3 regions of the Actinacidiphila sp. bgisy144 genome follow, and region 1 is predicted to be linked to each of the others. Evidence: riboswitches for the same ligand, from Rfam matches in the RefSeq annotation. Region 1 holds a riboswitch; each other region holds the start of a gene.
The links. A riboswitch is a leader RNA that binds a small molecule or an ion and turns the genes downstream of it on or off. The one in region 1 is predicted to bind S-adenosylmethionine.
Positions count from the first base shown of each region.

Region 2: it holds a riboswitch for S-adenosylmethionine, as region 1 does, so the genes downstream of both, AC3EVP_RS25105 (aminotransferase class V-fold PLP-dependent enzyme) here and AC3EVP_RS33560 (putative leader peptide) in region 1, are expected to answer to the same signal.
Region 3: it holds a riboswitch for S-adenosylmethionine, as region 1 does, so the genes downstream of both, thrC (threonine synthase) here and AC3EVP_RS33560 (putative leader peptide) in region 1, are expected to answer to the same signal.

Region 1 covers NZ_JBYIRM010000044.1:19,088-26,316, forward strand. The annotation lists gene AC3EVP_RS33545 (LLM class flavin-dependent oxidoreductase) at 1-676, opposite strand, end outside; gene AC3EVP_RS33550 (NtaA/DmoA family FMN-dependent monooxygenase) at 673-2,112, opposite strand; gene AC3EVP_RS33555 (LLM class flavin-dependent oxidoreductase) at 2,148-3,353, opposite strand; gene AC3EVP_RS33560 (putative leader peptide) at 3,652-3,795, opposite strand; SAM riboswitch class IV at 3,832-3,946, opposite strand; gene AC3EVP_RS33565 (amino acid ABC transporter permease) at 4,519-5,676, shown strand; gene AC3EVP_RS33570 (amino acid ABC transporter ATP-binding protein) at 5,673-6,446, shown strand; gene AC3EVP_RS33575 (ABC transporter substrate-binding protein) at 6,550-7,229, shown strand, end outside.
Region 2 covers NZ_JBYIRM010000023.1:133,866-141,094, forward strand. The annotation lists gene AC3EVP_RS25080 (C40 family peptidase) at 1-1,013, opposite strand, end outside; gene AC3EVP_RS25085 (NYN domain-containing protein) at 1,329-2,708, opposite strand; gene AC3EVP_RS25090 (hypothetical protein) at 2,799-3,059, opposite strand; gene AC3EVP_RS25095 (rhomboid family intramembrane serine protease) at 3,228-4,007, shown strand; gene AC3EVP_RS25100 (Lrp/AsnC family transcriptional regulator) at 4,004-4,285, shown strand; gene AC3EVP_RS25105 (aminotransferase class V-fold PLP-dependent enzyme) at 4,349-5,716, opposite strand; SAM riboswitch class IV at 5,962-6,079, opposite strand; gene trpD (anthranilate phosphoribosyltransferase) at 6,163-7,229, opposite strand, start outside.
Region 3 covers NZ_JBYIRM010000007.1:42,016-49,244, forward strand. The annotation lists gene groL (chaperonin GroEL) at 1-1,393, opposite strand, end outside; gene AC3EVP_RS10445 (cold-shock protein) at 1,745-1,948, opposite strand; gene AC3EVP_RS10450 (ubiquitin-like small modifier protein 1) at 2,462-2,737, opposite strand; gene thrC (threonine synthase) at 2,734-4,050, opposite strand; SAM riboswitch class I at 4,069-4,200, opposite strand; gene AC3EVP_RS10460 (glucosyl-3-phosphoglycerate synthase) at 4,383-5,348, shown strand; gene AC3EVP_RS10465 (alpha,alpha-trehalose-phosphate synthase (UDP-forming)) at 5,431-6,855, shown strand; gene otsB (trehalose-phosphatase) at 6,893-7,229, opposite strand, start outside.

The DNA of each region.
Region 1 (7,229 bases):
GGTCGTGGCCGTAGTGCGCCCACCGCTCCCGGTAGTAGCGCACCAACTCGGCGTAGGGCTCGATGGGGTTGGTGACGTTGGCGGAGAACAGCGGGTCGCCGTAGCGGGCGGCGAGGTCGACCGACTCGCGGCTGGTGGCGCTGCCGTGCCAGACCCGGATCGGCTGCTGGAACGGCCGCGGCCACACCTCGGCCTCCTCCAGGGCGGGCCGGAACCGCGGGCGGGCGGTGGTGCGGTCCTGCCGCCACAGGGTGCGGAACAGCTCGTAGCTCTCGGCGTTGCGGTCCCACTGGTCGTCGGTGGTGACGTGGAACAGCTCGCGCTGGGCGGAGCCGTTGCCCTTGCCGACGATCAGCTCCAGCCGGCCGTCGGAGAGGTGGTCGAGGGTGGCGTAGTCCTCGTAGGCCCGTACCGGGTCGAGCAGGCTGAGCGTGGTGACCGCGGTGAACAGCCGGATGCGGGAGGTGAGGGCGGCGAGGTGGCTGAGCACCACCGGCGGCGCCGAGGAGATGAACGGCCGTTCGTGGCGCTCCCCGACACCGAAGCCGTCGAAACCCAGCTCCTCGGCGAGCAGGGCGTTGTCGACGACTTCCTGGAACCGGGCGCGGGTGGACTTGCGCTCACCGGTGACGGGGTGGGGCGCGTGGACGATCAGGGTGATGGCGAGGAACTTCACGACGCGGCCCTCACCTCACCGGCCGCGGCCGGTGCTCCGGCGCGGGCCGGGCCCGGGCGGTCGGGGTGGGCCAGGCCCAGGTGGTCGCGCAGGGTCTCGCCCTCGTACTCGGTGCGGAAGACGCCGCGCTCCTGGAGCAGCGGCACCACGGTGTCCGCGAACTCGTCGAGGCCGCCCGGGGTGAGGTGGGGCGCGAGGATGAAGCCGTCGCTGGCGTCGGCCTGGACGAACGCGTCGAGCTGAGCGGCGACGTGCTCGGCGGTGCCGACGAAGGACTGCCGCCCGGTCAGTTCGATCACCAGGTCCCGGATGGAGAGCTTGCGTTCCTCGGCGACGGCCCGCCAGCGGGCGGCGGTCTGCGCGCGGTCGTCGCGGTGGGCGTCGGCGCGGCCGCGGCCGATCGGCTCGGCGTCGGTCAGCGGCTCGACGTCCGGCAGCGGGCCCTCCGGGTCGTAGGCGCTCAGGTCGCGGTTCCACAGCCGCTCCAGGAAGGCGGTCGCGGTGGCCCCGCTGACCTGCTGGCGGCGGATCACCCGCGACTTCTCCTCGGCGTCGGCCGCGCTGTCGCCGAGGACGAAGCTCACGCCGGGCAGGATCAGCAGTTCCTCGGCGGTGCGGCCGTACTTCGGGAGGCGGCCCTTGACGTCGGCGTAGAACGCCTTGCCCGCCTCCAGGGTGCCGTGCCGGGTGAAGATCGCGTCGGCGGCGGAGGCGGCGAACTCCCGGCCCTGCTCGGAGTCGCCGGCCTGGAAGACCACCGGGTGGCCCTGCGGGCCGCGCGGCACGTTGAAGTGGCCGCGGATGTCGAACTGGGTGGTGCGGTGGTCGAACCGGCCGGGTCCCGGCGCCCGCAGGAAGGCGCCGCCCGCCCGGTCCGCTATGACCTCGCCGCCCGGCCAGGAGTCCAGCAACTCCCGTACGGCGGTGAGGAACTGGCGGGCCCGCTCGTAGCGGTCGGGCTGGGCGAGGTAGCCGCCGCGGCGGAAGTTCTCGCCGGTGAAGGCGTCCCAGGAGGTGACCACGTTCCAGGCGGCGCGGCCGCCCGAGAGGTGGTCGAGCGACGCGAACTGCCGGGCCACCTCGTAGGGTTCGTTGAAGGTGGAGTTGATGGTGCCGGCCAGGCCCAGCCGGTCGGTGACGGCGGCGAGCGCGGCGAGTACCGTGAAGGTGTCGGGGCGGCCGACGACGTCCAGGTCGTGGATGAGGCCGCCCTGTTCGCGCAGCCGCAGCCCCTCGGCCAGGAACAGGAAGTCGAACTTCGCCCGTTCCGCGGTGCGCGCCAGGTGGACGAAGGAGCTGAAGTCAATCTGGCTGCCGGCGGCCGGGTCGCTCCACACGGTGGTGTTGTTGACGCCGGGGAAGTGCGCGGCGAGGTGGATCTGCTTGCGCGGCTTGCCATTGCTGCCGGGTGTGCCGGTCCGGTCGGTGCTGCTCATGCGGGGTCTGCCTCCTGGGGCTTCGCGCGGGTCGCTCAGGCGGGGGCGTAGCGGTTGGCCGGGCGGGGCAGGCCGAGCAGCCCGCGCAGCGTGTCGGCCTGGTACGACTCGCGGAAGGCGCCGCGGCGCTGGAGTTCGGGCACCAGGTCGCGGCTGACGCGGGCCAGGTCGTAGGGCAGCGTCGCGGGGCGCAGCCGGAAGCCGGTCAGCCCGGTGGCGGCGAACTCCAGCAGCAGGTCAGCGAGTTCGGCGGCGGTGCCGGTGAAGACCAGGGCGTCACTGGCGTAGGGCGCGTCCAGTTCGGCGTCCAGCCGGGCGCGGCGCTCGGCGGCCCGGCCGGGCTCCTCGTCGAGGAAGACCACCAGGTCCGCGAAGACGTGCACGGTCTGGCCGCCCCGCCCGGCCTCCTCCTGCGCCTGGCGGATCTCGCCGACGACCGCGGCCGCCTGCCCGATGCCGTGCGGGGTGGTGAAGCCGAGGTCGGCGGAGGAGGCGACCAGGCGGAAGGGCTCGGTGCGGTGCGCGAGCGCTGCCACCAGCGGCTGGCCCTGCGGCGGGCGCGGGGTGATGGAGGGCCCCTTGACGCTGAAGTGCGGTCCCTCGAAGTCGATGTAGTGCAGCTTGTCGCGGTCGATGAAGCGGCCGGTGGCCACGTCGCGGATCTCCGCGTCGTCCTCCCAGCTGTCCCACAGCCGCCGCACCACCTCGACGTAGTCGGCGGCCTCGCCGAACAGTTCGGCCAGCAGCGCCCTGCCGTCCGGGGTGTCCAGCGCGTCGAGCGACAGCCCGGGCAGGGTGCGGCGGCCGAAGTGCGCGGCCTCGTCGGGCCGGGCGGACACCCGCACCTGGACCCCGGCGCGGCCGGTGCTGACGTAGTCGAGGGTGGCGATCGCCTTCGACAGGTGGAACGGCTCGGTGTGGGTGACCACCGCGACCGGCAGCAGGCCGATGTGCCGGGTCAGCGGTGCGATCCGGGCGGCGGTCAGCACCGCGTCCAGCCGGCCGCGCACCTGGTCGGTCCGCTCGTCGGGGCCGGTGGGCAGGGACGACTGGAGGCCGAGGGAGTCCTCGATGGTGAGCAGGTCCAGCAGGCCGCGTTCGGCCTCGGCGGCCAGGTCGGCCCAGTAGCGCGCGGTGAACAGCTCGGCCGGCCGCGCGTCGGGCTCGCGCCAGGCGGCGGGGTGCCAGCCGGCGCCGTCGAGGGCGACCGCGAGGTGGAGGGGGGTGGTGGATCGGGACATGGACGTACCGCTTCCTGCTCGGACGGGCCGCGGGCGAACGGCCGGGGCATGGAGGTCGGGGTGTGGACGGATCGGGGTGCGTACGGATCGGAGTGCGTACGGGATCGGGTGCCTACGGGGGGCGCCGGGCCGCAGGTCCCCTCCGCACGCGGCGGACCGGCGGCCGCGGGGCCGGCGGCGGGCAGGCCGGAGGGAACCGGACGGGCCCGCACCGGGAACGGCGTCGTCCCCGGGTGGGCCGGCGGAAGGACGGAGGATGCGCGCAGGGCGCCAGGGTGAAGCGGGGGGTGGAGCGGGCTCAGCCGGCGGTACGCGGCAGCCGGGCCGTCGGTGTGCCCGGACACAGGGCGCCGGCGACGCGCTGGAGGTCGATGTGGCGGCGCGAGTACGTGACGAGGCCGGGTACGCCGGGGGGCGTCGACTGCTCGCTGTCGCCGCGCACTTCGCACCTCCCGCCTCGATCGGCCCACGCCTGCCGAGCTCGCGCTTGCCGAGCCGCCGTCGGCTCCGCCGGGTCGTCACCTGGAGCACCCCACCGCGACGGAGGGTTGCCGGTCAGCCGGCCAGGGCCTTGGTTGCTGACGCTCATGACCTGCAAGCACGGTAACTCGGTGCCGTGTTCGAACACAATCCCCCCTCGCCGGACGCGATCCGCGCCACATCCGGCGGGCGCCGAGGGGGATTGCCCGGCCGCCGCCCTGCGGTTAACGTGCTGAGGGCACGGGCCCGGTGTCACGCGGCCCGCCACGACCGGTGTCCGCGGTCGTACCACCGGCCGTCAGGCCCGGCGCCCACAGCGCCGAAGACAGCGAGGGGACGGGCATGGACGCAGACCGACGCGGCCTGGCGCAGTGTCCCCGCGGCTTCGCCCGGACCCGGGTGGTCCGGCGCCATGTCGACCTGCTCCGCGTGTGCAGCGCCCTGTGTCCGGGGACGCCCGCGGCCCGCTGACGGCCCGCCGCCGTTCCTTCCGCACCTCCCGCACCTCCCGCTTTCCCACCGCCGCGCCATCGGTGCCGCGGCTCACTCCCCGGCGTGCGCGGCCGGCTGAACTCCCGCCCGCCCCTGCCCTCCTCCCCGGTGGCCCCGCCCGGCCGGCCGGCCCCGCGCGGGGCCGCCATGCCCGGATGCCGCCGCGCTCCCCGACGAGACGGGAACCCCGACGATGCCCCAGCACGACACCTCCGGGCCGGTCACCGCCGCCCCCGGCCACCCGCCGCCCCCGCCCGACCCGACCGCGCCCGGCAAACCCGCGGACGCGGGCCGGCCGGCGTCCGACCGGCCCACCACGTCCGACCGGCCCACCACGTCCGCGTCCGGTCAGCCCGCTGCGCCGAAGGCCGACCGGCCGCCGTCCCCGGAGGTCCGCGCGCTGGACGTCCGCCCGGCCGACGCCTCGCTGCTCGCCGCCCGGATCGTGCCGCTGCGGCGGCCGGGGCAGTGGCTCTCGGCGGCGGTGCTGCTGGTGCTCTTCGCGATGCTCGTCCACACCCTGGCCACCAACCCGCGCTTCCAATGGCACGTGGTCGGCCACTACTTCCTCAGCTCCTCGATCCTGCACGGCCTCGAGCTGACCCTCTGGCTGACCGGCGCGGTGATGGCCAGCGGCTACCTGCTGGGGGTCGGCGTCGCCGCGATGCGGCTGTCGCGCAACCCCGTGCTGCGCGCGCTGAGCTTCGGCTACGTCTGGCTGGTGCGCTCGGTCCCGCCGCTCGTCCAACTGCTCTTCTGGTACGAACTGGCCTCGCTGTACCCGCGGTTGTCGGTGGGGGTGCCGTTCGGGCCGCAGTTCGCGGGCGTCTCGACCGCGCACCTGTTCAGCGGGGTGCTGGCCGCCTACGTCGGGCTGACGCTGGACGTGGCCGCGTTCTCCTCGGAGATCGTCCGCGGCGGCATCCTGTCGGTCGACCGCGGGCAGCGCGAGGCGGCGCGGGCGCTGGGGCTGGGCGAGGGGCGGATCTTCCGCCGGATCGTGCTGCCGCAGGCCATGCCCGCGATCATCCCCGCCTCCGGCAACCTGCTGATCGGCATGCTGAAGGCGACCTCGATCGTCAGCGTCATCGCGGTCCAGGACCTGCTGTACTCCAGCCAGTTGATCTACAACCAGAACTTCCTGATCATGCCGCTGCTGCTGGTCGCCACCCTCTGGTACGTCATCCTGACCACGCTGCTGTCGGTCGGCCAGTACTACGTCGAGCGGCACTACGCGCGCGGCAGCGGGCGGCCCGGCGACCGTACCGCGCGCGGCTTCTGGCAGGTGGCCCGCGCGAACGTACCGCTGTTCGGGCCGGCCGGCGCCTCCACCGCGGCGGGGCTGTCATGAGCGCCGGCGGGCGGCCGCTGGTGCGGGTGCGCGGCCTGCGCAAGAGCTACGGCGCGCACACCGTGCTGGACGGTGTGGACCTCGACGTGCGCGAGGGCGAGGTCACGGTGCTGCTCGGGCCGTCCGGGTCCGGGAAGTCGACGCTGCTGCGCTGCGTGAACCACCTGGAGCGGCCGGACGGCGGGTTCGTGGAGATCGGCGGCGAACTGGTCGGCTACCGGCACGACGGCGGGCGGCTGCACGAGCTGCGGGCGCGCGCGGTCACCCGGCAGCGGGCGGACGTCGGCATGGTCTTCCAGCAGTTCAACCTCTTCCCGCACCTGACGGTGCTCGGCAACCTCGTCGAGGCACCGGTGGCGGTGCGCGGCGTCCCCCGCAAGCAGGCCGCCGCCCGGGCGCGCGAACTGCTCGAACGGGTGGGCCTGGCGGGCCGGGAGGACTCCTATCCCCGGCAGTTGTCCGGCGGCCAGCAGCAGCGGGTGGCGATCGCCCGCGCGCTGGCGATGGACCCGCGGCTGCTGCTCTTCGACGAGCCGACCAGCGCGCTCGACCCCGAACTCGTGGGCGAGGTGCTGGCGGTGATCCAGGACCTGGCGGTCAGCGGTATGACGATGATCGTCGTCACCCACGAGATCGGCTTCGCCCGCAAGGCCGCCGACACCGTGGTCTTCCTCGACGGCGGACGGATCATCGAATCCGGCGCCCCCGCCGACGTGTTGAGCGCGCCACGGCACGAACGCGCCCGCTCCTTCCTCGCCGCGGTCCTCTGACTCTTCCGCCCGCACCCCGCCCGCACCCTGCCTGCTCCCCCGCGGCCCCCTGCTGCCGCGCACCCGCCGGCGCTCTTCGCCGGTCTCCCCGAAAGGCACTCCCGTGACCACCGAACGCCGTTCCCACCGCCGCTCCGTGAGACTCGCCGCCACCGCCGCCGCCACCGCGGCCGCCCTCGCGCTGCTCGCCGCCTGCGGCGGCTCCTCCGGCGACTCCGCCGGCACCTCCTCCGACGCGGGCGCCAAACCCGCTGCCAGCGGCGGAAGTTCGACCGCGATCCCCACCCAGGACGTGGTCTCCGCCGTCACCGCCGACCCGAAGCTCACCGCCGAACTGCCCGCCAAGGTCCGCGCCAGCGGCACCCTGACGCTCGGCACCACCCTCCAGCCGGGCGTGCAGGGCCTGCCGCACGCCGGCCAGGACAACGGCAAGGACGTCGGCCTGGACGTGGACCTGCGCAACGCCGTCGCCAAGGTGCTCGGCGTCACCTGGAAGGTGCAGAACGGCACCTTCCCCACGATCATCCCCGGTGTGCAGAACGGCCGTTACGACGTCGGCCAGGACAACTTCGGCGCCACCAAGGAACGCGAGAAGGTGGTCGACTTCGCGACCTACCTCAACGACGGGCAGGCGTTCCTCGGTTCGCGCACCGTCTCCCTCACGTCGGTGAAGAAGCTCACCGACCTGTGCGGCCTGACCGTCGCCACCTCGCCCGGCTCGACCTTCCAGCAGATCCTCACCGACGGTGCCGGCGACTGCGCGAAGGCCGGCAAGAAGCCGTA
Region 2 (7,229 bases), on a different contig from region 1:
TCGAAGGGCATGTCGCTCATCGCCTCGTAGCGCACGACCGCGCCCGGCTTCGGAGCGTGCAGCACCATGCCGTTGCCCGCGTAGAGCCCGACGTGGTGGAAGTCGCCGTAGAAGATGACCAGGTCGCCGACTTCGAGCTGCGAGGCGCTGTAGATCCGGGTGCCGGCGTTCGCCTGCTCCTCGGAGGTGCGGGGTATGGAGGCCCCGGCCTGGGCGTAGGCCCAGGAGGTCAGGCCCGAGCAGTCGAACTGGCTGGGCCCGGTGGCGCCGTAGTAGTAAGGGTCGCCGATCCTGGTCTTGGCGGCGTCGAACGCGGCCTGCGCGAGGGCGCTGGCGGCCTTGGCGTTGCCGAGGTCCACCCGGGAGCTGGCCCGGCTGGCGGCGGCCGCGTCCTGGGCCGCGATCTGCGCGCGCTGGGCGGCGGTCAGGCTGTTGAGGACCGTCTGCGCCTTGGCGAGCTTGGTCTGCGCGTCCTTCTTGTTCTTCGCCAGGTCCGCGCGGGTGCTCTGCACCTCCGCGAGCTTCGCGGCGGCCTGGGCCCGCTCCTGGTCCAGTGTCTGCTTCGCGCTCTCCAACTGCTGGAGCGCGCCGGCCTGGAGCGAGGTGATCTGGTCGAGCGAGCTCGCCTGGTCCAGGTAGTCGTCCGGGTTGGAGGACAGGAACAGCTGGAGCGAGGGGTCGATGCCCCCGCTGCGGTACTGCGAGGCCGCGATCGCGCCGATGTTGTCCCGCAGCTTGTTCAGCTTCTCCTGCTGGCGGGCGACCTGGTCCTGGAGGTTGGACGCGTCCTTCTGCAGCGACGTCAGCTTCTCGTTGGCCGCGTCGTACTTCTGCGTGGCCTGCTCGGCCTGGTCGTACAGCGCGTCGACCTTGGACTTGGCGTCCTTGACGGACTCCTTGGCGGGCGCTGCGTTGGCGGCCTGCGAGGACAGCGCGACCGCTGCCGCCGCGGTGGCGGTCAGTACGGTGACGCGCATGCGGCTTGCCGGCTTGGGACGACGGTGGGACGCCACGAAGGCGGTCTCCTTCTTCCTTCAGCCGCCTACCGGTTCACTGGCGGGCGGCCTCCGAGCGTCACCCGGGTTGGATGATCGACTGCGCGGAGGTACGAGCCCCGACCCTAGTGACCGGACTGTGATCGGTTCAAATCCTTGTAGGCAAAATCTCGACCGCATCGCATATTCTTTACGCACCTTGCACATGGGGTGAGGGTCACCGAACGCAGCGTTGACGGTCGTGCGCAAGTGAACACCGGCCACCGCCCGCCGGCCCGGCCCGCGCACCGCGCCACCGCCGAACGGCCGGAAAACGACGGTGAGTTGGCGCTATCAGACCCGGGCGAGCCGCTTGAGCAGCAGCACCGACGCCACCGGGCGGGCCCCGGCTTTCGCCACCCCGTCGGCCACCTCGCGGTCCGCGGAGACCACCACGATCTGCCGCCCGGGCGGCTCGGCCCGCACCAGCCGCCGGATCAACTCATCAGCGGTCTCACCGGCCTTGGAGAACAGCACCCGCACCCCGCGCGGCGGCGCGAGCAGCACCGGCATGTCCAGGTCGGCGCCGTCGAAGACGCAGGTGACCTCCGCGCCGCTCTGCGCGGCCAGCGCCGCCAGGCCCCCCAGCAGCCGCAGCCGCTGCTTCTCCAACGGCAGCGCCGGATAACCGGTCTTGGTGACGTTGTAGCCGTCGACGACCAGGTGCGCCTGCGGCAGCGCGAGGAGCTGGTCCAGCAGCGCCGGGTCGGTGTCCGACAGCGCCCTGGTGGCGATGTCGCGCGCGCTGAACGCCCCGGGCGCCACCGCGTCCACGGTGTCGGCCGGCCGCACCCCGAGGGTGTCGCGCGGCGGCAGCGCCAACTCGCGGCGCAGCCCGGCCGCCGCGTCCAGCACCGTGTCCAGCAGCAGCCGCAGCCGGACCTCCTCCACGCTGCGGCCCTCGCGCACCGCGCGCCGCCCGGCCTCCACGGCCGCCTCGGCCTCGGTGAGCTTCGTCCGCAGCCGGCGGGCCTCGCTCTCGGCCGCGGCGCGCTCGCGCGCGGCGGCCGCCCGGACCTCGTCCAGTTCGGCCTGGAGCTTGCGCTGCGCGGACTCCGCCCGCTTCACGTCGCTGTGCGCGGCGCGCAGCTTGCGGTGCAGCGCGTCGCCCTCCTTGCGTACGGCGTCCAGCTCGCCGCGGGCGCGGGCCGCGTCCGCGCGGACCTGCGCCTGGAGCGCGGCCACCTCCTCGCGCAGCCGGGCGAGTTCGCGCACCGCCTCCTCGTCGGCCCGCTCGGCGTCGGCCCGTTGGACCTCCTCGCCCGCGGTCGCCACGAGCTTGGCCCAGCCCTCCGGGCGCAGCAGGTACGCCGCCGCCGCCACGTCCAGCGGATCGGCGGCCGGCGGCGCGGTGCCGGCGTCGAGCGCGCCGGTCAGCTCCGGCTGCGCCTCGCGCAGCCGCCCGGCGACCTTCTGCCGGAACGCGGCGTCGGACTCCAGGGCGGCGGCCAGCGCGGTCCCGGCGTACTTCACGCGGCGGGTGGGGGTGAAACGGGCGTACGGGCGCAGGGACACCGGCAGTTCGGGGAAGGTGAACCCGCCGAACGCGTCGGCGGCGATGGCGACCACCCGGTGGCGCACGCCCTCGGGCAGCGGCCGGTCGAGCGTCGGCTCGCCGGGACCCGGCGCGAGCTCCTCGTCGGGCAGCGGTCGGCCGCCGTTACCATCCACCAGTCACTCCCTGTCGGGTTCCTCGGCGCCCTCCCGGCCTCCTTCGATCCCTCCGGCCGTCGCCTGCTGCTTCCATTGTCCCCGCAACAGGACTCAACCCTGTGCGGGACCGTCCGTCACGTCCTTGCCGGGCCGGTCCACCAGTTCGATCTGGTCGACCGCGTTGCACCACCGGCAGCGCACGGACTCCACGGTCTCGCTGAGCACCTCGGTCTCCTCGGTGCGCGGCTCGCCGCCCAGGTCGAGGTGGACGTACTCGACCACCCGGGTCGAACGGGTGACGTCGAACCTCGTCAGGTTGCCGCACAGGGTGCAGCGCCACCTGGTGGTCGCGGTCGGCAGGGGAACCGTCATCGGCTCGGGCACCTCTCTCGTCTCGGTGCGTCCACGGGGGCGGACCTCGGCTCACCCCTACCCATCAGGACGGGCGTGTGTGCCCCGGTCACCCTACGGCCTTGGAGGCACGGCGCGCTGCGGCGAGGCGTTCCCTGCCGGTTGGTCCGCTTCCGTCATGATCGGTGCATGGTCATCCCGGTGTACGACAAGAACCCGGTCCGCCGCCGTCCGGTCGTGACCTACGCGCTCATCGCCCTGTGCACCGCGGTCTTCCTGGCCGGCCCGGTCTCCGGCTTCGTCCGCCTCTACGGCAGCGGTCACGCGCTCCAGTGCGCGCAGGCGGTGTACTTCGACCGCTGGGGGGTGATCCCCAGCGAGCTGTTCCACGGCCGCACCCCGGTCGCGCAACTCGACCTGCCCGCGGGCTGCCGCACCCCGGGCGCCTTCCCGAAGGTGCCGTTCCTGTCGGTGCTGACCTCGATGTTCGTGCACGGCGGCTGGCTGCACCTGATCGGCAACATGCTCTTCCTCTACGTCTTCGGGGACAACGTGGAAAGCCGCATGGGCCGGGTGCGCTTCGCGCTGTTCTACCTCGCGGCGGGCTACCTCGCCGCCTACGGGTTCGCCTTCGCCAACAGCGGGGACACCCAGAGCCTGGTCGGCGCGTCGGGGGCGATCTCCGGGGCCCTGGGCGCCTACCTCTACCTCTATCCCAGGGCCCGGGTGACCAGCCTGTTCCCGTTCCTGTTCTTCGTGCCGCTGCGCTTCCCGGCGTGGGTGGTGCTCGGCTTCTGGTTCGTGCTCCAGTGGCTGGCCGCGCAGACCGCGCAGGGCGGGCCCGGCGTCGCCTACCTCGCGCACGTGGTCGGTTTCGCCTTCGGCTTCCTGTGCGCATGGGTCTGCTACCGGCCACGGCGTAAGGTGAGCGTCGTCATCGCACCCACCCGAGGAGACGTCCAGCCGTGATCACCGCGATCGTGCTCATCAAGACCTCAGTGGACCAGATCCCCGAGATCGCCGAGTCGATCGCCGCTCTGGAGCACGTCAGCGAGGTGTACTCGGTGACCGGGACCTACGACCTGGTCGCCCTGGTGCGGGTCGCCCGCCACGACGACCTCGCCGACATCATCCCCGGGCGCATCTCCAAGATCCCGGGTGTCGAGGTGACCGACACGCACGTGGCGTTCCGGACGTACTCCCAGCACGACCTGGAGGCCGCGTTCTCCATCGGGCTGGACTCCTAGCCGCCCGTACTCCTGGCTGCCCGTACTCCTGGCCGCCCGCGCCTTCGTGGAGCGCGCCGTCCGTCAGCGGACGGGGACGCAGCGGCCCGCCTCGGTGCGGTAGCTCCATGCGGCGCCCTCGCGGACGAGGGTGCCGACGGCCCCGAGGAAGCGGTCGATGTGCTCCTGGGGGGTGCCCGCGCCGAAGCTGACCCGGACGGCGTTCAGGGAGCGCTCACCGGGCTCGGCGTCGGGGGCGCCGCACTCCCCCGGCTCGTCCGGCTCCGTGTCCAGGAGGGTCCGCACCAGCGGGTGCGCGCAGAACAGCCCGTCCCGTACACCGATCCCGTACTCCGCCGAGAGCGCCGCAGCGAAGTGCGAGGAGTTCCAGCCGCGCACGACGAAGGAGAGCACGCCGACCCGGGCCGAGCCGGACCCGAACAGCGAGAGCACCCGCACCTCGGGGAAGGCGGCGAGGCCGTCCCGCAGCCGGGCGAGCAGTTCACGCTCACGGGTGACAAGGGTGTCGAAGCCCGCCTCGGTGAGCGCCTTGCACGCCGACGCGATGGCGTAGGCGCCGATCACGTTCGGCGAGCCGGCCTCGTGCCGGGCGGTGCCGGAGTGCCACTCCACGGACAGCTCGTCACCGGAGCGGGCGACCTTGCGGGTGGCGCCGCCCCCGGCGAGGTACGGCTCGGCGTCCCGCAGCCAGTCGGCCCGCCCGGCGAGCACCCCGGCGCCGAACGGCGCGTACAGCTTGTGCCCGGAGAAGGCCACCCAGTCGACGTCGAGCGCGGTGATGTCCACCGGGTGGTGCGGGGCGAGCTGGGCGGCGTCCAGCACGATCCGGGCGCCGTGCCGGTGTGCGGCGGCCGCCAGTTCGCGCACCGGCCAGATCTCGCCGGTGACGTTGGACGCGCCGGTCACACAGACCAGCTTCGGGCCCTTGGGGGCGCCGTGCAGCGCCACGTCCAGGGACGCGACGGCCTGCTCCGGGGTGCGCGGCGCGGGCAGATACACGACCTGCCCGCCGTCGACGCGCTGCCAGGGCAGCAGGGCCGCGTGGTGCTCGGTGTCGAAGACGTAGACGCGGGTCCCGGCCGGGAGGGCGGCGGCCAGCAGGTTGAGCGAGTCGGTGGTGGAGCGGGTGAAGATCAGCTCGTCGTCCGGGCGGCAGCCCAGGAACTCCGCGACGGTCTCGCGGCTCTGCTCGAACAGGTCGGTCGACAGCTGCGAGAGGTAGCCGGCACCGCGGTGCACGCTGCCGTAGTACGGCGCGTAGGCAGCGACGTCGTCCCACACCCGCTGGAGCGCGGGGGCGCTCGCGGCGTAGTCGAGCGCGGCGTACCCCACTTCCCCACCGGTGACGAGCGGCACCCGCACGTCCCGGCCGAGCACGGGCAGCGGGGCGGACGTACAGGTGGGGCAGTCGGCGTCGGCGCCTTCGCTGATGGCGGTGGCGGTGGCGGCGACCCCGACCGTGCTCTTGGCGGTGCTGGTGGTGCTGGTGCGGGCGGCGGAGGTGGCGGCGGTGGTCAAGGCGAACTCCCGGCGGAAGGCAGGCGAAAGCACCACGAAGCGGCGGCCGGGAACGGCCGCGCGGACGGCGCGGTGCAGAGGTGATCGGGCGGAATTGCTGGTGGCAGAACCGGGGCCGACAGGCCCTAACGCATTCGCTTGCTCATGAAAGAACTCCCCAGTCCGGCTTGCTGTGAGCCTCGCTGCATCACAGCCTGGTCATCACCCGGGGCACCCCGCCTCGGACGGAGGGTTGCCGGACAGCGAGCCGGGGCCTTTGCGCTGTCACTCGTGACCTGGGACAAGATTGTGCCATACGGCGGCGCGGGCGCAAGACCCCGTCCGGAAAGTGGACGGCGCCGTGCGCCCGCGCCTCTTCGCTACGCCCGGGTCGCCGCCACCCAGCGCTCCAGGACGCCCTCGGCCGCGCCCGAGTCGATCGACTCCGCCGCCCGGACCAGGCCGGCGCTGATCCGCTCCTCCAGGGTGCCGCCGCCGGTGACCCCCAACGCGGTCAGCGTCGCCGCGGAGTTGAGCAGCACCGCGTCCCGCACCGGCCCGCGCTCACCGGCGAGCAGCCGCCGGGCCACCTCCGCGTTGTACCCGGCCTCGCCGCCGCGCAGCGCCTCCACCGGCACCAGCTCCAGGCCGACGTCCCGCGGGTCGAACCCGGTGTGCTCCACCTTGCCGTCCTTGACCACCCACACCTGCGAGGTCGCGGTAGTGGTCAGCTCGTCCAACCCGTCGTCACCGCGGAACACCAGCGCCGACGAACCGCGTTCGGCGAGCACCCCGGCGAGGATCGGCGCCATCCGCAGGTCCGCGACGCCGGTCGCCTGCGCCCGCACCCGCGCCGGGTTGGTCAGCGGGCCAAGGAAGTTGAAGGGCGTCGCCACCCCCAACTCGCTGCGCGCGGCGGCCACATGGCGCAGCGCCGGGTGGAACCGGACCGCGAAGCAGAAGGTGATGCCCACCTCCACGGCGACCTCCGCGACGCGCCGCGCGGGCAGGTCGAGGTTCACGCCGAGCGCGGCCAGCACGTCGGACGCGCCGCTCTTGGAGGACGCGGACCTGCTGCCGTGCTTCACCACCCGCGCGCCGGTACCGGCCACCACGATCGCCGACATCGTGGAGATGTTCACGGAGTTCGACCGGTCGCCGCCGGTGCCGACCACGTCCACGGTCGGGCCGGGCACCTCGATCGTCGTCGCGTGCGCGTACATCGCCTCGACCAGCCCGGCGATCTCCGCGACCGTCTCGCCCTTGCTGCGCAGCGCCACCGCGAAGCCGGCGATCTGCGCGTCGGTGGCCTCGCCGCTCATGATCGAGTCCATCGCCCACGCGGTCTCCGCGGAGCTGAGGTCGTCGCGGCGGATCAGGGCGCCCAGGATGTCCGGCCACGAGCGCGCGGCCCCGGGTACGCCTCCGGCGGGGTGCACAACGCTCA
Region 3 (7,229 bases), on a different contig from region 1:
TCTCCACCACGACACCGCCTTCGAGGCCGGCGTTGACCGCGATCTGCTTCAGCGGGGCCTCCAGGGCGATCTTGACGGCGGCAGCGCCGGTCGCCTCGTCACCCTCCAGCTCCAGCTTCTCGAAGACGGCGGTCGCCTGGAGCAGGGCCACGCCGCCACCGGCGACGATGCCCTCCTCGACGGCGGCCTTGGCGTTGCGCACCGCGTCCTCGATGCGGTGCTTGCGCTCCTTGAGCTCGACCTCGGTGGCGGCACCGGCCTTGATGACGGCCACGCCGCCGGCCAGCTTCGCCAGGCGCTCCTGGAGCTTCTCGCGGTCGTAGTCCGAGTCGCTGTTCTCGATCTCGGCGCGGATCTGGTTGACCCGGCCGCCGACCTGCTCGCTGTCGCCGGCACCGTCGACGATGGTGGTCTCGTCCTTGGTGATGACGACCTTGCGGGCGCGGCCCAGCAGGTCCAGGCCCGCGTTCTCCAGCTTGAGGCCGACCTCTTCGGAGATGACGGTGCCACCGGTGAGGATGGCGATGTCGCCGAGCATGGCCTTGCGGCGGTCACCGAAGCCCGGAGCCTTGACGGCGACGGACTTGAAGGTGCCGCGGATCTTGTTGACCACCAGGGTCGACAGGGCCTCGCCCTCGACGTCCTCGGCGATGATCAGCAGCGGCTTGCCGGACTGCATGACCTTCTCCAGCAGCGGGAGCAGGTCCTTCACCGCGGAGATCTTGGAGTTGACGATCAGGATGTAGGGGTCGTCGAGCGACGCCTCCATCCGCTCCAGGTCGGTGGCGAAGTAGGCGGAGATGAAGCCCTTGTCGAAGCGCATGCCCTCGGTGAGCTCGAGCTCGAGCCCGAAGGTCTGCGACTCCTCGACGGTGATGACGCCTTCCTTGCCGACCTTGTCCATGGCCTCGGCGATCAGCTCGCCGATCTGGGTGTCGGCGGCGGAGATGGAGGCGGTGGAGGCGATCTGCTCCTTGGTCTCCACGTCCTTCGCCTGCTCCAGCAGCGCGGCGGAGACGGCCTCGACGGCCTTCTCGATGCCCCGCTTGAGGGCCATCGGGTTGGCGCCGGCGGCTACGTTGCGCAGACCCTCCTTGACCAGGGCCTGGGCCAGGACGGTCGCGGTCGTCGTGCCGTCACCGGCGACGTCGTCGGTCTTCTTCGCGACTTCCTTGACCAGCTCGGCGCCGATCTTCTCGTACGGGTCCTCGAGCTCGATCTCCTTGGCGATGGACACACCATCGTTGGTGATCGTGGGAGCGCCCCACTTCTTCTCGAGGACCACGTTGCGGCCCTTGGGGCCGAGGGTGACCTTGACGGCGTCGGCGAGCTGGTTCATCCCGCGCTCAAGGCCGCGCCGTGCCTCCTCGTCGAACGCGATGATCTTGGCCATGGTGAAGTGTCCTCCGCGGACTGGGTTGTTTGCGCTCGGGACCGTGTGGTGCCCGCGACGGACGGCCCGCCGGCCGCCGGTTCCTTCCCGACGTCCGCACGGCCCTCACCGACCCGGCCCTGCTGTCACTCTCACGTGGAGAGTGCTAACGCCAATGATTAGCACTCACCCCCTGCGAGTGCAAGCGGTTCGCCCCGGGGGCCGAGCCGCGTACAGGGTCGCCCCCCGCCCGGCGGCGCCCGCAAGACGCCCGCTGGGCACCCGCAGGACGCACAGGAGCCGCCTCCCGCGGACGGGGGGCGGCTCCTGCGTACTGCCGAGGTCGCGTCGATGGTCGAACGCGCCGTGAAGTCAGCCGGCGAGGCGGACCATGTCCGCCTGCGGCCCCTTCTGACCCTGCGAGATCTCGAACTCGACCCGCTGGCCTTCTTCGAGGGTGCGGTACCCGTCCATCTGGATCGCGCTGTAGTGGACGAAGACATCCGCACCACCGTCGACCGCGATGAAGCCGTAGCCCTTCTCCGCGTTGAACCACTTGACGGTGCCCTGAGCCATCCCTAACTCCCCTATTGCTGGCCCTATCGCGGCCCCGCACTTCGCGGGCCCGGGTCAGACCTCACCCGCCCGCGGAACCCGTGCCTTTGACAGGTGGGAACCCTGGGGGGCGTGCGCCGGAACGCGTCGACCGCGGCTGAATGTATCTGCACGGATGCCGTCTGCAACAGGTCAATCGGACGAGAATTCTGGGCGCGACCCATCGGAAATCGCCTGAGAAATAACGATAAGGCAGGGCAAGCCGGGCCGGACATAGCGGACGAAAAGGAGAATTCGCTCGTGAATTTGGCGATAAATCGCCGTGGCCGCGCCACACCTGGGGTCCATGCCACGGGATTGCCTACGGCAACTGTACAACTCTTCAACTACCGCTTCGGCACACGCATGCCCCGCTCACCCGAAGGGGTGAACGGGGCACAAACCGCCCGAATCCGGAACCGCCGCCCAACTCCCGTTGGGCGGCGGCCGGTTCACTCGGCGACCGGCGGGCAGATCCGGTGGCCGGCCGGAGGTTCAGCCGCCTGCGACCGCGGGAATGATCGAGACACTCGCGCCGTCCGGCACGACCGTCTCGAGCCCCTGGGAAAACCGCACGTCGTCGTCGTTGACATACACGTTCACAAAGCGGCGCAGCTTTCCCGCGTCGTCGAGCACGCGCGCCGAAATTCCCTTGTGATCGCGCTCCAGGGAGTCGATCACTTCGGCGAGGGTGGCACCCTCGGCCGGCACCTCGGCCTGGCCGCCGGTGTAGGTGCGGAGAATGGTGGGGATACGTACGGAAGCACTCATGCGAGGCCAGCCTCTCGGAATGCGGCAAGGGTCGGGCGGATGGTCGCGGTCGGCCCGGTGGTCGGCGCCACCGCGTCCAGGGTCTTCAGTCCGTCGCCGGTGTTGAGCACGACGGTCTCGGTGGCCGGGTCGAGCTGCCCGGACTCGATCAGCTTCTTCAGCACACCGACGGTCACCCCGCCCGCGGTCTCCGCGAAGATGCCCTCGGTCCGCGCCAGCAGCTTGATCGCGTCCACGATCTGCGCGTCGTCCACGTCCTCGACGGCCCCGCCGGTGCGCCGGGCGATGTCCAGCACGTACGGGCCGTCCGCGGGGTTGCCGATCGCCAGCGACTTGGCGATGGTGTCGGGCTTCACCGGCCGTACGACGTCGTGCCCGGCCTTGAAGGCCGTCGACACCGGGGAGCACCCCTCGGCCTGGGCGCCGAAGATCTTGTACGGCTTCTCCTCGACCAGGCCGAGCGCGATCAGCTCCTTGAGGCCCTTGTCGATCTTGGTGAGCTGGGAGCCGGACGCGATCGGGATGACCAGGTTGTCCGGCAGCCGCCAGCCGAGCTGCTCGGCGATCTCGTAGGCGAGCGTCTTGGAGCCCTCGCCGTAGTACGGGCGCAGGTTGACGTTGACGAAGCCCCAGCCCTCGCCGATCGGGTCGCCGATCAGTTCCGAGCAGAAGCGGTTCACGTCGTCGTAGCTGCCCTCGATGCCGACGAGTTCGCCGCCGTAGACCGCGGCCATCACGACCTTGCCGGCCTCCAGGTCGTGCGGGATGAAGACGCAGGAGCGCAGGCCCGCCCGGGAGGCGGCGGCGCCGACGGCGCCGGCCAGGTTGCCGGTGGAGGAGCAGGACAGCGTGGTGAGGCCGAAGGTGCGGGCGGCCTCCAGCGCGATCGCGACCACCCGGTCCTTGAAGGAGTGGGTGGGGTTGCCGGAGTCGTCCTTGACGTGCAGGCCGCCGGTGATGCCCAGTTCGCGGGCGAGGTTGTCGGCCTTGACGAGCTTGGTCCAGCCCGGGTTCAGGTTGGGCTTGTCGGCGACGTCGGCGGGCACCGGCAGCAGCGGGGCGTAGCGCCAGATGTTGGTCGGGCCGGCCTCGATCCGGGCGCGCAGCGCCTCGGGGTCACCGGTCGGCAGGTCGTAGGCCACTTCCAGTGGCCCGAAACACTCCAGGCACGCGAAGACCGGGCTCAGCGGGTAGCGGGTGCCGCACTCCCGGCAGGACAGCGCGGCGGCCGGGCCGAACGGTGCGGGGGCGGCGTCGGCACCCTGGGTGCCGGCAGCGGAGTCGGTGGTGCTTGCGACGGTTTGCGCAGCCATGACAGGCGAGGCCCTTTCTCCTCATCTTCCTCGCACGCGGGCGCGTCACGAGACGGAATTGGCACCTTCCCCACCGTGCGTGACCTCGCGGTCGGCGGGAGGGTTGCCGGGGCTTCTACGGGCCGTTCCCTCTGCCCCTCTGGATGAGCGGTATGGCGACCGGGTCGGTACGGACCGGGCCCGTCGCGTTTGTGCGCGTCACGCCCCCGGCATGCGGTGGCGTCACGCGTTGTTCAAGACTGTAACCGACACAGGTGACGGTTGAGGTAGCCGTCCGCACCGCGAGATGGATCACATGCCCGGTCCGGGGCGTGCCGAGGGAGAGGACTCACGTGCTCGACGAGGTGGAGCGCTGGCTGCGCCGCCGGTCCTGGTCGGCCGCCCAGCGGCCGCTTGACCTGCTGCTCGCCGCCAAGCGCGCGGCCGGCGACCGGGGCACGGTCAGCGTGGTGCTGCCGGCGCTGGACGAGGAGGCGACCGTCGGCGCGATCGTGGCGGCGATCCGCCGCGACCTGATGTCCGCCGCGGCGCCGCTGGTGGACGAGGTGGTCGTGGTCGACTCCGGCTCCACCGACCGCACGGCCGCGGTCGCCGCCGGGGCCGGGGCCCGCGTGGTCGGGCGGGACGCGATCCTGCCCCGGCTGCCGGCCCTGCCCGGCAAGGGCGAGGTGCTGTGGCGGTCGCTGCTGGTCACCCGCGGCGAGATCGTCTGCTTCGTCGACGCCGACCTGCGGGAGTTCGACGCCCGTTTCGTCTCCGGGATCGTCGGGCCGCTGCTCACCGACCCCGCTGTGCAGCTGGTCAAGGCGATGTACGACCGCCCGCTGGAGACCGGCGGCACCGTGGTGCCCGCCGGCGGCGGCCGGGTCACCGAACTCGTCGCCCGCCCGCTGCTCAACCTGCACTGGCCGCAGCTGGCCGGCTTCGTCCAGCCGCTCGGCGGGGAGTACGCCGCCCGCCGCTCGCTGCTGGAGCGGCTGCCCTTCCCGGTCGGCTACGGCGTCGAACTCGGCATGCTGATCGACGCGTTGGGGCTCGTCGGGCTCGACGGGCTCGGGCAGGTCGACGTCGGGGTGCGGCACCACCGGCACCAGGACGGCCAGGCGCTCGGGCGGATGGCCGCCGCGATCTACCGCACCGCCCAGGTCCGGCTCGCCCGCGGCCAGCTGGTCCGCCCGCACCTCACGCAGTTCGGCCGCGCCGGCTCCGCCTTCGTACCGCGCACCCACCCGGTCGACACCGAGGAGCGCCCGCCGATGGCCGACCTGCCGGAGTACCTCGCCCGCAAGGCGGCGTAGGCGCGGCGCCGGGGGCCACCGCCGCGGGCAAAGAGTGCCGCCGGCACGTTTGAGCTGCGCGGCAACCGGCAAAGCTGCGGGCATGGAGGGATCTTCGCAGGGTGCCCGGATTCTGGTCGCGTCGAACCGCGGCCCGGTGTCGTACACCGTGGAGGGCGACGGCAGCCTGGGGAGCCGCAGGGGCGGCGGCGGGGTCGTCTCCGGGCTGAGCGCGATCGGCCCGGACGCGGGTGCCGTGTGGGTGTGCGCGGCGCTGTCGGACGGCGACCGGGAGGCGGTGCGCCGCGGGGTCGCCGAGCCCGGGGTGCGGATGCTCGCGATCCCCCCGGAGGTCTTCCACGCGGCGTACAACGACATCGCGAACTCGGTGCTGTGGTTCGTGCACCACCTGCTCTACCAGACGCCCTTCGAGCCGCTCTTCGACGAGGAGTTCCACGGCCGCTGGGCCGCCTACGAGGCGTACAACGAGGCGTTCGCCGACGCGCTCGCCCAGGAGGCGGCCGAGGGCGCCGCCGTCCTCGTGCAGGACTACCACCTCGCGCTGGTGCCCGCGCTGCTCCGTGAGCGCCGCCCCGACCTGCGGATCGGCCACTTCTCGCACACCCCGTGGGCCCCGCCGGACTACTTCCGCCTGCTGCCCGACGACGTGGCCGCGCGCCTGCTCACCGGCATCCTCGGCGCCGACCGGGCCGGGTTCCTCACCCACCGCTGGGCCGCCGCCTTCGCCGCGTGCTGTGCCGACGTGCTCGGCGCGGAGGTGGCCGCGGACGGCGGCTCGGTGACGTACCTGGGCCGCACCACCCGGCTCGGCGTGCACGGTCTGGGCGCCGACGCGGAGTTCCTGCGCGAGCGCGCCCGGCGGCCCGACGTGGACGAGCGGATGGCGGCGCTGCGGGCCGAGGCGGGTCCCGGCCGGCGGCTGATCGTGCGGGTGGACCGCACCGAGCTGTCGAAGAACATCGTGCGCGGGCTGTACGCCTACCGGCGGCTGCTGGTGGAGCACCCCGGCTGGCGCGAGCGCGTGGTCCATGTCGCGTTCGCCTACCCCTCGCGGCAGGACCTGGCGAGCTACCGGGAGTACACCGAGGAGGTCTCCCGGGTGGCCGCGGCGGTCAACGAGGAGTTCGGCACCGCGGGCTGGACGCCGGTCATCCTCAAGGTCGACGACGACTTCGCCCGCTCCCTGGCGGCGTACCGGCTGGCCGACGTGGCGCTGGTCAACCCGATCCGGGACGGGATGAACCTGGTCGCCAAGGAGGTGCCGGTCGTCTCCGACCAGGGGGTGGCGCTGGTGCTGTCCCGTGAGGCGGGCGCCTTCGAGGAGCTGGGCGACGACTCCTTCGTGGTCAATCCGTACGACATCCGCGCGACCGCCGTCGCCCTCAACGAAGCGCTGACGCTCCCCGAGGCCGAACGCGCCGACCGTTCCAAGCGGCTTGCCGCGGCAGCCACCGCGCTGCCGCCCAGCCGCTGGTTCCTCGACCAGCTCCAGGCAATCGGCGGCTGACCGCTTTTCGTTCCGCGGGCGCCCTGGTGGGGGCCGGTCAGCCGAGTTGGTCGGCCAGGTGTTCCAGCAGGTGGACGACGCCTGCCGGGCCCGCCACGGTCAGGTCGGCTCGCGCCAGCAGCTCCGCGGGGGTCTCCTCGGCGCCCGCGCTGGCCACCAGCAGGCCCGGCGTGCCCTGGGCGCGCAGCTCTCCGACGGCGGCGTACGCGGCGAGGTCGCCGAGGTCGTCGCCCGCGTAGAGCACGCTGCCCGCGCCGGTCTCGCGCAGGAAGCCGGTGAGCGCCACCCCCTTGTCGACACCGGGTGGCCGCAGCTCCAGGACGTAGCGGCCGGGCTCGACCACCAGGCCGTGCCGCGCGGCGAGTTCGGCCAGC